Linked DNA regions of Oleidesulfovibrio alaskensis DSM 16109. The main gene of each other region encodes a partner of the protein of the gene in region 2 in a complex. Links are inferred from orthologs where the notes say so. Each region holds a gene or a part of one and is shown on either strand. Other genes may lie near its edges.

Region 1 (3,038 bases), on a different replicon or contig from region 2:
GTGCCGGAGAGCCGGAAAGGGTTTCGATTTTTTGTTCTGAAACGGTTATGCCGGCAGCACTAAGGCGTTGCTGGAATTCCGGAGTGATGGACGATTTTTTCCCTTGCGTGATTATGGTTACGTGGGGCGTATACGACAAGAGTTCAAGAGCCTGATTGGCGGCGTAGATGCCTTCTCCGACTACGATAACTTTTCGGTTTTTATAAAAAAAACCGTCACAACTTACGCAGTAGGATACTCCTTTGCCCTCGTAATCTTTCAGGTTGCTTATGCCCGGACGGACTCTGCCCACGCCGGTGGCCAGAATGACCGCGCATGCGTCAAATTCTTCGTGCTCAGTTTTTATATGAAAGCCTCCGCTTTCGTTATGATGTACAGAGAGCACCCTGTCTTCTTTAAAGCGGGCACCGAAACGCTCGGCCTGCGCCCGCCCTTTTCCCAGCAGTTCTTTGCCGGAAATTGTTTCTTCAAATCCGAAATAGTTGTCTATCTCATAATCTCCGGCAACTTTGGGCTTTGAGCCGAATACGATAGTATCAATGCCGGATCTGCAGGTGTAGATGGCGGAAGACAGTCCGGCAGGGCCGGAACCGATGATGACTAGGGGGGTATGCATGATCACAGCCTCCGTGTGAGGGTTGGAAAAAACACATTATCTAATATGGGAATCATATCTGTGGCTGGCAAGGGTAAAATTTAAAAGCCGGGGGGGCCGTGACGGAGGAGCCTGGCCAGAGATGCCGGCTGCCCCGTGCCGGCTGTGATTTGGCTGCGGCTTTTTTTGCAGAGTTTTTGCAAATGGGGATATCCGTCAGACCTTTTTGCATATCTGCCACGATGGATGACAGGAACCTAAGGCTGCTGCTTTTGTGTACCGATGGCGGAAGCCGGGCAGGTGCGCAGGGTAACCAAGAGCAACGGCCGTCACAAATTGCGGAATAAGGCTTGTGTGCCTTACGGCCTTCCGGAGACACAAGTGCTTTGTGTCTATGCAGAGGCGCAGGCAGGTGGCATGAATTGCTGATCGGGTACGGTGCGGGCGGTTGGTGCAGGCTGTGATTGCGGGCTGCAGATAAAACACCCCGCGCTGTGAGCGCGGGGTGCCGGTAGTTCAGAAGGAACGAGACAGCATGTGAAAATGATCAGTCCATACCCAACTGGGCAAGCATGTCGTCTATATCGCTTTGTGAAACGTCTCTTGTGGGACCTTTGAGTTCCGACATTTTCTGCCGTGCTTCCTGTTCCAGTTCTTCAATCTCTTTATCGGGGGTTTCACTGTACGCCTTCATAATAAGCCCTGTGGACATATAAAGTTCGAATACAGTACTTTCTATGCGCTGCAGAGCCGTGATTATTTTTTTGATGCGCTGTCCCGTAATGTCCTGAAAGCTCAGTGCTGTCAGAATGGTAGTAAGATTGTCTGCCAGTTCGCTGTTAATGGCACGTAACTGCGTTATGGAGTCCCCGGGGGCTTCTTTCTCCAGAGCATCAAGCAGGGCGCTTGCTTCCGCCTGCCTTTCAAGCTGCTGCTCGACAACATCCATTATATCGTCTGTTGCCTGCTCGGTTGTTGTCAGAATTTCGTCCAACTGTTCGGAAGCTTCAGAGAAAAGTTTGTCGGTCTGTGCTTCGCTTGGAGGAGCGACACTTTTATCTTTGGCTGCGTGGGAAATTTCCTGATAGATATTCTGCAGCCCGCTGCGCATGTCTGAGTTGAGTTTTTTATAGAACTCACCCTCAAGCAGAGCTCTTGTAAGATTTGTTGTCAGCTCGTTCTGAATTGTCTGTGCTATTGCGTCTTTGATGCTGTCAGCTACCTGGGCGGTAACATTCTGCATTACCTGTTCAAGGATGGCTTCCTGAGTGCGCATGGCAAACTCCTGTGTTTGTCGGCTGGCAGGTGCGCGGTCATTCCCATCTGTGCTGGCGGATAATGCGCCGTTCCTGATCAAAAACAAATCCTATTACCTGTTCCAGCTCGGAATCATTGATAACTGTGAATTCCAGCGCGTATTCATTCTGTGCATTGTCTGAAAGCGCGTCGGCGTGCGTTGAACAGCGGGTTATGCGTCCGGCGGCGGATGCCACCGAAAGCGGATACTGTCTGAGAAACAGCACCACCTCAAGAAGCGAACCTTCGTGCAGTTCTTCCTGCGTGAAAAAACGGATTCCCGCACCGCTTATCTGACTGACGCGCAGGCGGAAAGGAAAATCCTCCCGCAGGGTGTCGCGCTGCATCTGCCCCAGTATGGCATCCAGTTTGGCATCCATGGTTGCCAGAAACTGAACCATGGCATCTGGCAATTTTGCCTGCTGCAGCGCCTGTTCCGCATCTTTGGCGGAAGCCCCGGACCAGCCCGAATAAAGCGGCTGATCGTCGGTGCCGGACATAAGCCGGAACCTGCCGGAGATGCTTGCCGCAACGCGGGAATACGAACGTTTTTCCATGAGAGTTGTCTACCAGGGGCCGTTTTCCACTTCCACATGCATGGCGCGCACAGGACATACCTTGGTGCACAGTCCGCAGGCAGTACAGCGTTCGGTGTCAAAAGTTACAGTACGGGCAACCCAGTCCATATGCAGGGCGTCCACAGGGCAGATGGCGGTACACATGCCGCAGTGCATACAGGAATCTTCATCGCGTGAAATTCTCTGGTCCACGGGGGAGACAGCAATTTCGTGTTCTTTGAGGTAGGCGATGGCTTTGCCGCAGTTTTCCTGACTGCCGACCAGCTCCAGGGTGAGATATCCTTCCTTGCGGGGGGTTATCTGCGCTTTCAGGATGTTGAAAGTCAGGTCGAACAACCGTGTCAGGTTGCAAACCACAGGCTCTTTGGAAACCTGCGGCGGAAAGGTGAGGTGGATATTTTTTCTGTATGCTTTTTGAGTGTCATTCATGGTTGCTTCCTTGCCATGCGGGCGGCGTGTCTCTATTTGGTTTCTTTCAGCACCGTTGCGGCCCGTTTGGCTTCAGGCGTCCCCGGATGCTTTTTGATGATTTCTTCCAGCCTGATTTTTCCGGCTTTGGTTTTGCCCAG
Region 2 (3,143 bases):
GCTGGCTGAGCACGTTTTCCGAGCGGCGCAGACGGAAAAAAAAGATCACCAGCAGGCCGAGGAGAAGAATTTCCGCCACGGTGACAAGAACAAGCGCCAGAAGTGATAACTGCATGACAAAGCTTTCCGGAAAAATCAGACTTCAGGGTGCACGGAACAACAACGCCCGCCTCTGGCCGCCGCGTTTGTGGAACGCGCCGCAGTGGCGGGCCGTATCAGACCTTCACGTTGACAATGTTTCCTGTCCAGGGGCTTTTCTTCTGCTCCTGCTCCGGTGACTGTTCGCCGGAAGCAGTCTCCTGCCGCTCCTGCTGTTCTGCCGCGGCCTGATTGCCGCTTTTGCCGCCGCCATCCGGTTCGATCCTGCCTTTACCGGACTTCTGCGTTTTTTCCACCTGGCTCTGGCCGCGCTTGAGCGTTTCCGCAACCGACTGCTGTGCAACGGCCTGCTGCGTTTCCGGATGTGCCTGCTCGTTGTGCGTTATCTTCTGCACATGTCCCATCTGGACGAGCAGCACCGGAAGGCTGCTTTGCAACGACATATTATTTCACCAGATAGTTTTCTATAAGCAAGTCCTGAAGCTGACCATTGTCCAGATACTGGTTGATTACGGCAAGCAGATCGCTTTTCAGCGTTTCCACGTTGGTTTTTTCCGTCAGGAACAGAAGCGATTTGTTGCGCAGGTAATAAAAGATTGCATCGCGCAGAACGACTTTCTTTGTGCCGATTTCCCACGAAAGCCTTTCGCTTTCGGTAACGGCGGCAAACTTGCAGACCAGAAAACGGATATTTCCCTGCTGGTCTGTCTGTTCAACCCAGAAAGGCTCCCACGCAACCACATACTCCGGCTTTGCAGGTTCTTCTTCTTTCGGGGGGGGCAGCTCACCCGCCTTGCGGACAATCTTTTTTTTGACCACGGGCTGCGCCTGCTTTTCTGCGGGCGGTTCGCCCGATGGCCATAACAGAAAGATAAGCAGCCCGACGAGCAGAAGCAAGACGGCACCGCCGCCTATCTGCACACGCCTGTCGCGCAGCAGCGCAGCAGCGCTGAATCCGCTTTTTCTTTTTCCGCCGCCGTCCGCGTCGATATCCAGCGAACCGTCACCGCCGTCATCGGAAGGGGGCTCTTCCACCGGCTCCTCTTCTTCTTCCAGAAAAGGAGCATCCTCAAGGTCAAGTTCAACCTTTTCGTCACCGCCCGCAGACGCATCCACAGGCTGCAGCTCTTCGGTGTCAAGCTGGGTGCTGTCGCCGGCCTCGCCGCCCAAAGGGTCGTCGTCTAACATCAGCAACATGCATCGCGCCCTCTACCCCATGTCCGTTCCGCCGTCCGGCAGGCGGGGCCTTACGGGAAAATCTTGTCGATTTTCTGCTTCATGGTTTCCGCAGTGAACGGCTTGACGATATAGTTGGAAACCTTGGCCTGAACAGCCTCGATGATGTTTTCCTGCTGTGCTTCTGCCGTTACCATAAGAAAAGGCAGGTCAGCGAATTCTTCACTGGAGCGGACTTTGCGCAGCAGGTCGATGCCGGTCATCTGCGGCATATTCCAGTCGGAGATGATGAAATCGATTTTATCTTTGTTCAGAACATCCCATGCGGTTGTTCCGTCATCGGCTTCCACCACGTTGTTGAACCCGAGCTGACGCAGGATGTTTTTGATGATTCTGCGCATGGTCGAAAAATCGTCTACCACCAGCACACGCATATTCGGATCATAAGGCATGCTCGTATCTCCTTGGTATTAAACGGCGCCCTGAGTTCCAAACTGTTCATGAAACTGTTTGCGGAGCCGGTTGAGAGCCTGAGAATGAAGCTGCGACACTCTGCCTTCGGTAACACCCATTACTTCGGCAGTTTCCCGCATGTTCAGTTCATCACTATAATATAGCGACAATACCAGCTTTTCCCTTGGTGTCAATTGATCTATAAGCGAAGCTATGCGCTCGATCAGCTCTTGTGTGGCTGTAGAATGGAAGGGCTCGCCCTCAAGATGGTCTCTGCCGTCTGCGGCAAAGGTCTCCTGAATGGCATCAAGACTGATACAAAGATGATTCTGCAATGCTTCCAGGCCACTACGCAGGTCTTTTTCCTCAAGCCCCGTGGCCTTCTGCAGTTCTTCTTCCGAAGGACGCCGCCCTTTTTCGTGCTCCAGACGGTTTATAGTGTCTTCCAGCAGCCGCACGCGCTGCCGCAGACTTCGCGGAAACCAGTCCAGCCTGCGCAGCTCGTCAAGCATGGCCCCGCGAATGCGGTTTTCGGCATAGGTGTCAAACTTGATACCGAGCTTGGGCTGGAATTTGCCGAAGGCTTCCATAAGCCCCAGCGTTCCGGCACTGATCAGCTCGTTCAGTTCGACACTCTTCGGCAGTTTGCCCTTGAGCCGCAAAGCCAGAAACTTGATCTTGGGCGCATAGTGCCTGACCACCTGTTCCTGTTCCGCGGGGGTGAAGTCGGGCCACGCGGTGGCACCGGACTCCAGCCGTTCCCAGGGCTGATTACCTGAAGAGGAGCTTTTTCCAGAAGAACTTGATATTGCCATCTAAGCTCGCCGATACGTCCCATGTTTGCACTGTTTCAGCCACTTTCTGCACGGCAAGACTCGCCGGACTCCGGCTGTCGAGGACGCAGAACGGCGTCTGCTCCACCACTGCCCGCCGCACGGTTCTGTCGCGGGGCACATACCCCAGCAGATCCAGCGACACACCGCTGAGAAAATGATCGCAGGCCTTGTACAGCCGGGAAAAAACCTCGCGCGCGGCCTTCATGTCGCCCGCCATGTTCACCAGCACCTTGAAATGTTCCACGCCGTGATTGAGCTTCATCACCTTGATAAGCGCATAGGCATCGGTCAGCGATGTGGGCTCCGGCGTCAGCACGACAATGCGTTCCTGCGCGGCGATATTGAAATACAGTACATTATCGTTGATACCTGCTCCAGTGTCCACTAGCAGATAATCAACAGAATCTTCAAGAACGTCCATGGCCTCCAGCAGGTCAAGCTTTTGACCGGTGGAAAGCGAAAGCATTTCGCCCACGCCCGACGAAGCCGGCAGAATGCGGAACCCGTAAGGCGTCTCGCACAGAATGCTGCCCAGATCCGCCCCTTCGTGAAACAGGTGAAACAGGTTTCTGGGCGGCG
Region 3 (2,923 bases), on a different replicon or contig from region 2:
CCCTGTCTGCATGCCTGTATCTGCCCGTTGCGGCAAGATAAAATCTGATATATCAGATAACAGAGACCATGTGTGTGTTGTGGCGCCATGCAACTTTTTTTTGCGGACACTGCGGCAGGATATCCGGATGACGTTGTTTGTGACCATACTGATCATTTTTGTGCTGACCATCGGCGGCGTGATCAGCAATCATGTCATTACGGCAAGAAATCTGGACATGATCCGGAGACTGCGTTCCGAACAGCAGAAGCTGAGTCTGGGCAGAGAAGAGGCTGCGGAGCGGGTGAGCGATTTGCGGCGGCGCGAAAAAATGCTGCGTATCCAGTTGAATGACATTGAAAAGGGACTGCCGCCCATCGATCTCGGGTTTATGACGCAGGAAGCCGTGCAGACGGGGCAGGAAGGCGCTGCGGATTATTCCGATATGCTGGAAAAACCCGCAAAGATCGCCCGCGGCGAGAATGCCGTGCTGGAAAGTCTGGTACGCGGCAGGCGCATTACTCCGGCGCAGTTGCAGAAAGCCAGAGACTACAAGACCCAGACCGGTTCGGAATACGGGCTGGAAGATGTGCTGGTGATGCTCGGGTATCTGCGTAAGGAAGACCTTGAAGTGGCACGGCGCCGTTTCGGGGCTTGATGTCTGCCCGGATTAGGGCAATAATGGCATTTATTATGCATCATTTTCCGGTCAGAAAGAGCAAACGGCGGTATTTGCCGGTTGGTTCTGCCGGTTCTTTTTTATGATGTCCGTCCGTTCCGCGGGCGTGGTAACCAGCACGGAGCCTGACTCTCTGTATGAACAAAATTCTGGCACAGGATGAAGTGGATGCCCTGTTACGGGGGCTTTCCGGCGGCGAGATAGAAACAGAATCCGATATACCGGAGGATGATTCCGGCATTGTGTCTTTTGACCTTGCCAATCAGGACAGAATCATCCGCGGGCGTATGCCGGTTCTGGAAATCGTCAACGACCGCTTTGCCCGTCTGTGCACCAACGCGCTGAGCAACGCCGTGCGCAAGCGTGTGGAACTGAACCCCATATCCATAGATATGACCAAGTTCGGTGACTTTATGCGCTCGCTGCCCGTGCCTACCAGCATCAATATTTTCAAGATGGAACCGCTGCGCGGCAATGCCATCATCGTGGTCGATTCACGCCTTGTTTTCGCTCTGGTGGAAAACTTTTTCGGCGGGGCAGGCAGTCAGCCCAAAATTGAAGGCCGCGAGTTCACGCGCATAGAACAGGCCATTGTGGACAGGGTTATCAAAATTGCGCTTGATAACATGGAAGAATCGTGGCGGCCGGTGCATGAGGTGAACCTTGAGCTGGTCCGTTCTGAAATCAACCCGCAGTTTGCTGCCATTGTGCCGCCCAGTGACGTTGTTGTGGTCATCACCTTTGAGGTGGAACTGGAATCGGCCATCGGTTCGCTGGTTATGTGTCTGCCGTATGCCACCATCGAACCTATCCGTTCGAAGCTGCATGCCAGCTTTCAGACCGAGCGGCTGGAAGTGGACCATGCATGGGTTGCCCGTCTGAAGGAGCGTCTGCTGGAAACTCCGGTGGAAATGAAAATACGCTTCGGGGAGACGAAGATAACCGGCAACCAGCTGTTGCGGCTGAAAGTGGGCGACGTGCTGCTGCTTGATACCGATACTGATGATCTGCTGGAAGGCACCGTGGAAGGGGTGCGCAAATTCTGGGGAATAAGCGGTATTGTCAAGGCTAATAAAGCATTTCAGGTCATCCGTGAGGAAGAACCCAGATATACCTGATATGCGCTGCCGGTTACGGATATTTCCGGAAAGAATGCAAGCGGCTTCGGCCGCTTTTTTTTGTCAGCTTTCGGGGGGGCAGCATTCGTCCGGGTAGAAAACACGCTCCATGGTCAGCCCGCATGCGGGGGCTGTGGGGGCTGAAAGCCGCCTGTCGCGGGCGGCGATGATAGCCGGTACATCCTCCGGTGCGCATCTGCCCGTACCGGTCCACAGCAGCAGGCCCATCATGTTGCGTACCATCTGCTTCAGAAACCCGTCTGCCTCGAAATGCCATGCCAGTTCCAGAGGGGCACGGGGGGTAGTGTCGTGGCTGCGCGGAAAATCATCGGGAGCAAGTCCGGGGGTGCGTGTTATGCTGTAGACCGTGCGTACCGTGGTGGCCAGTTCGGTTCCTGCATTCTGGAACGAAGCGAAATCGTGTGTGCCTGTCATGAACGCGGCTGCCGCGTCCATGGCGGCGATGTCCAGCGGGCCGGTCATATGCACAAAGGGACGGCGCTGCGGCAGCACAAAAGCGCGGGTAAGCCATATACGGTAGGTGTAGCGTTTTTTTACGGCGTCAAAGCGGGCATGAAAGCCGTCCGGCACAACGGCGGCCTGCAGAACCGATATGTCTTCGGGCAGCTTGGCGTTGAGAGCCCGCCGCCAGTCAACGGCGGCTTTGGCATCGGGAATGTCCAGATGGGCGACCTGACCTTCGGCGTGAACGCCCGAATCGGTGCGCCCCGCTCCGTGCACGCGGACAGCGCTGCCCAGTATGGCTTTTGCGGCATCTTCCACCGCCTGCTGCACTGTGGGCTGCTGCACGGCATGGGGCCGTCCGGCCGGAAGACACTGTATCTGCCAGCCCGCATAGCGCGTGCCTGCATAGGCTATGATAAGCTTCAGCCGGGCCATACTACTCGAACGGCAGCTGCATTTTGGTCAGCGCTTCGGAAAGGCGGGCCGCTTTCTGTGCATCGACAAACGACAGAATTTCCCCTGCCTGCCTGCCACGCATTCCTGCCAGAATTCTGACAGCGATTTTTTCGTCCAGCGTTTCCAGTACGGCAGCTGCCTGCTTGGCTTTCATATTGGAATACACATCCACAAGATGACGCAGTTTCTTGTCTTTGGTCTCGCCCGCTTCTTCAAGCATTTTACC

Evidence for each region.
Region 1: the proteins of H586_RS0106905 (region 2) and H586_RS0100790 are in contact, whole or in part, in a crystal structure (PDB 1KMI), measured with the Escherichia coli proteins. The link is inferred for Oleidesulfovibrio alaskensis DSM 16109 from one-to-one orthologs.
Region 3: the proteins of H586_RS0106905 (region 2) and fliM are in contact, whole or in part, in a crystal structure (PDB 1F4V), measured with the Escherichia coli proteins. The link is inferred for Oleidesulfovibrio alaskensis DSM 16109 from one-to-one orthologs.

The regions. Positions count from the first base shown.
Region 1 is NZ_AXWQ01000004.1:153,584-156,621, reverse strand. The notes cover bases 8-2,889. They hold H586_RS0100790 (protein phosphatase CheZ), read right to left. Parts: upstream 1,872-2,889; coding sequence 1,143-1,871; downstream 8-1,142. Other genes in these bases: H586_RS0100780 (NIL domain-containing protein), read right to left, coding at 2,458-2,889; H586_RS0100785 (PilZ domain-containing protein), read right to left, coding at 1,909-2,448; H586_RS0100795 (NAD(P)/FAD-dependent oxidoreductase), read right to left, coding at 8-616. Also shown: more of H586_RS0100795, read right to left, coding at 1-7; more of H586_RS0100780, read right to left, coding at 2,890-2,898; tol-pal system protein YbgF, read right to left, coding at 2,931-3,038.
Region 2 is NZ_AXWQ01000007.1:40,835-43,977, reverse strand. The notes cover bases 38-3,024. They hold H586_RS0106905 (chemotaxis response regulator CheY), read right to left. Parts: upstream 1,728-3,024; coding sequence 1,347-1,727; downstream 38-1,346. Other genes in these bases: H586_RS0106895 (MinD/ParA family protein), read right to left, coding at 2,500-3,024; H586_RS0106900 (FliA/WhiG family RNA polymerase sigma factor), read right to left, coding at 1,746-2,543; H586_RS0106910 (flagellar basal body-associated FliL family protein), read right to left, coding at 544-1,296; H586_RS0106915 (hypothetical protein), read right to left, coding at 216-542; H586_RS0106920 (hypothetical protein), read right to left, coding at 38-115. Outside these bases: more of H586_RS0106920, read right to left, coding at 1-37; more of H586_RS0106895, read right to left, coding at 3,025-3,143. UniProt on the Escherichia coli protein: Involved in the transmission of sensory signals from the chemoreceptors to the flagellar motors.
Region 3 is NZ_AXWQ01000013.1:99,448-102,370, reverse strand. Bases 19-2,785 are described here. They hold fliM (flagellar motor switch protein FliM), read left to right. Parts: upstream 19-795; coding sequence 796-1,776; downstream 1,777-2,785. Other genes in these bases: H586_RS0108785 (MotE family protein), read right to left, coding at 2,678-2,785; truA (tRNA pseudouridine(38-40) synthase TruA), read right to left, coding at 1,840-2,676; H586_RS20640 (hypothetical protein), read left to right, coding at 128-637. Outside these bases: more of H586_RS0108785, read right to left, coding at 2,786-2,923. UniProt on the Escherichia coli protein: FliM is one of three proteins (FliG, FliN, FliM) that forms the rotor-mounted switch complex (C ring), located at the base of the basal body.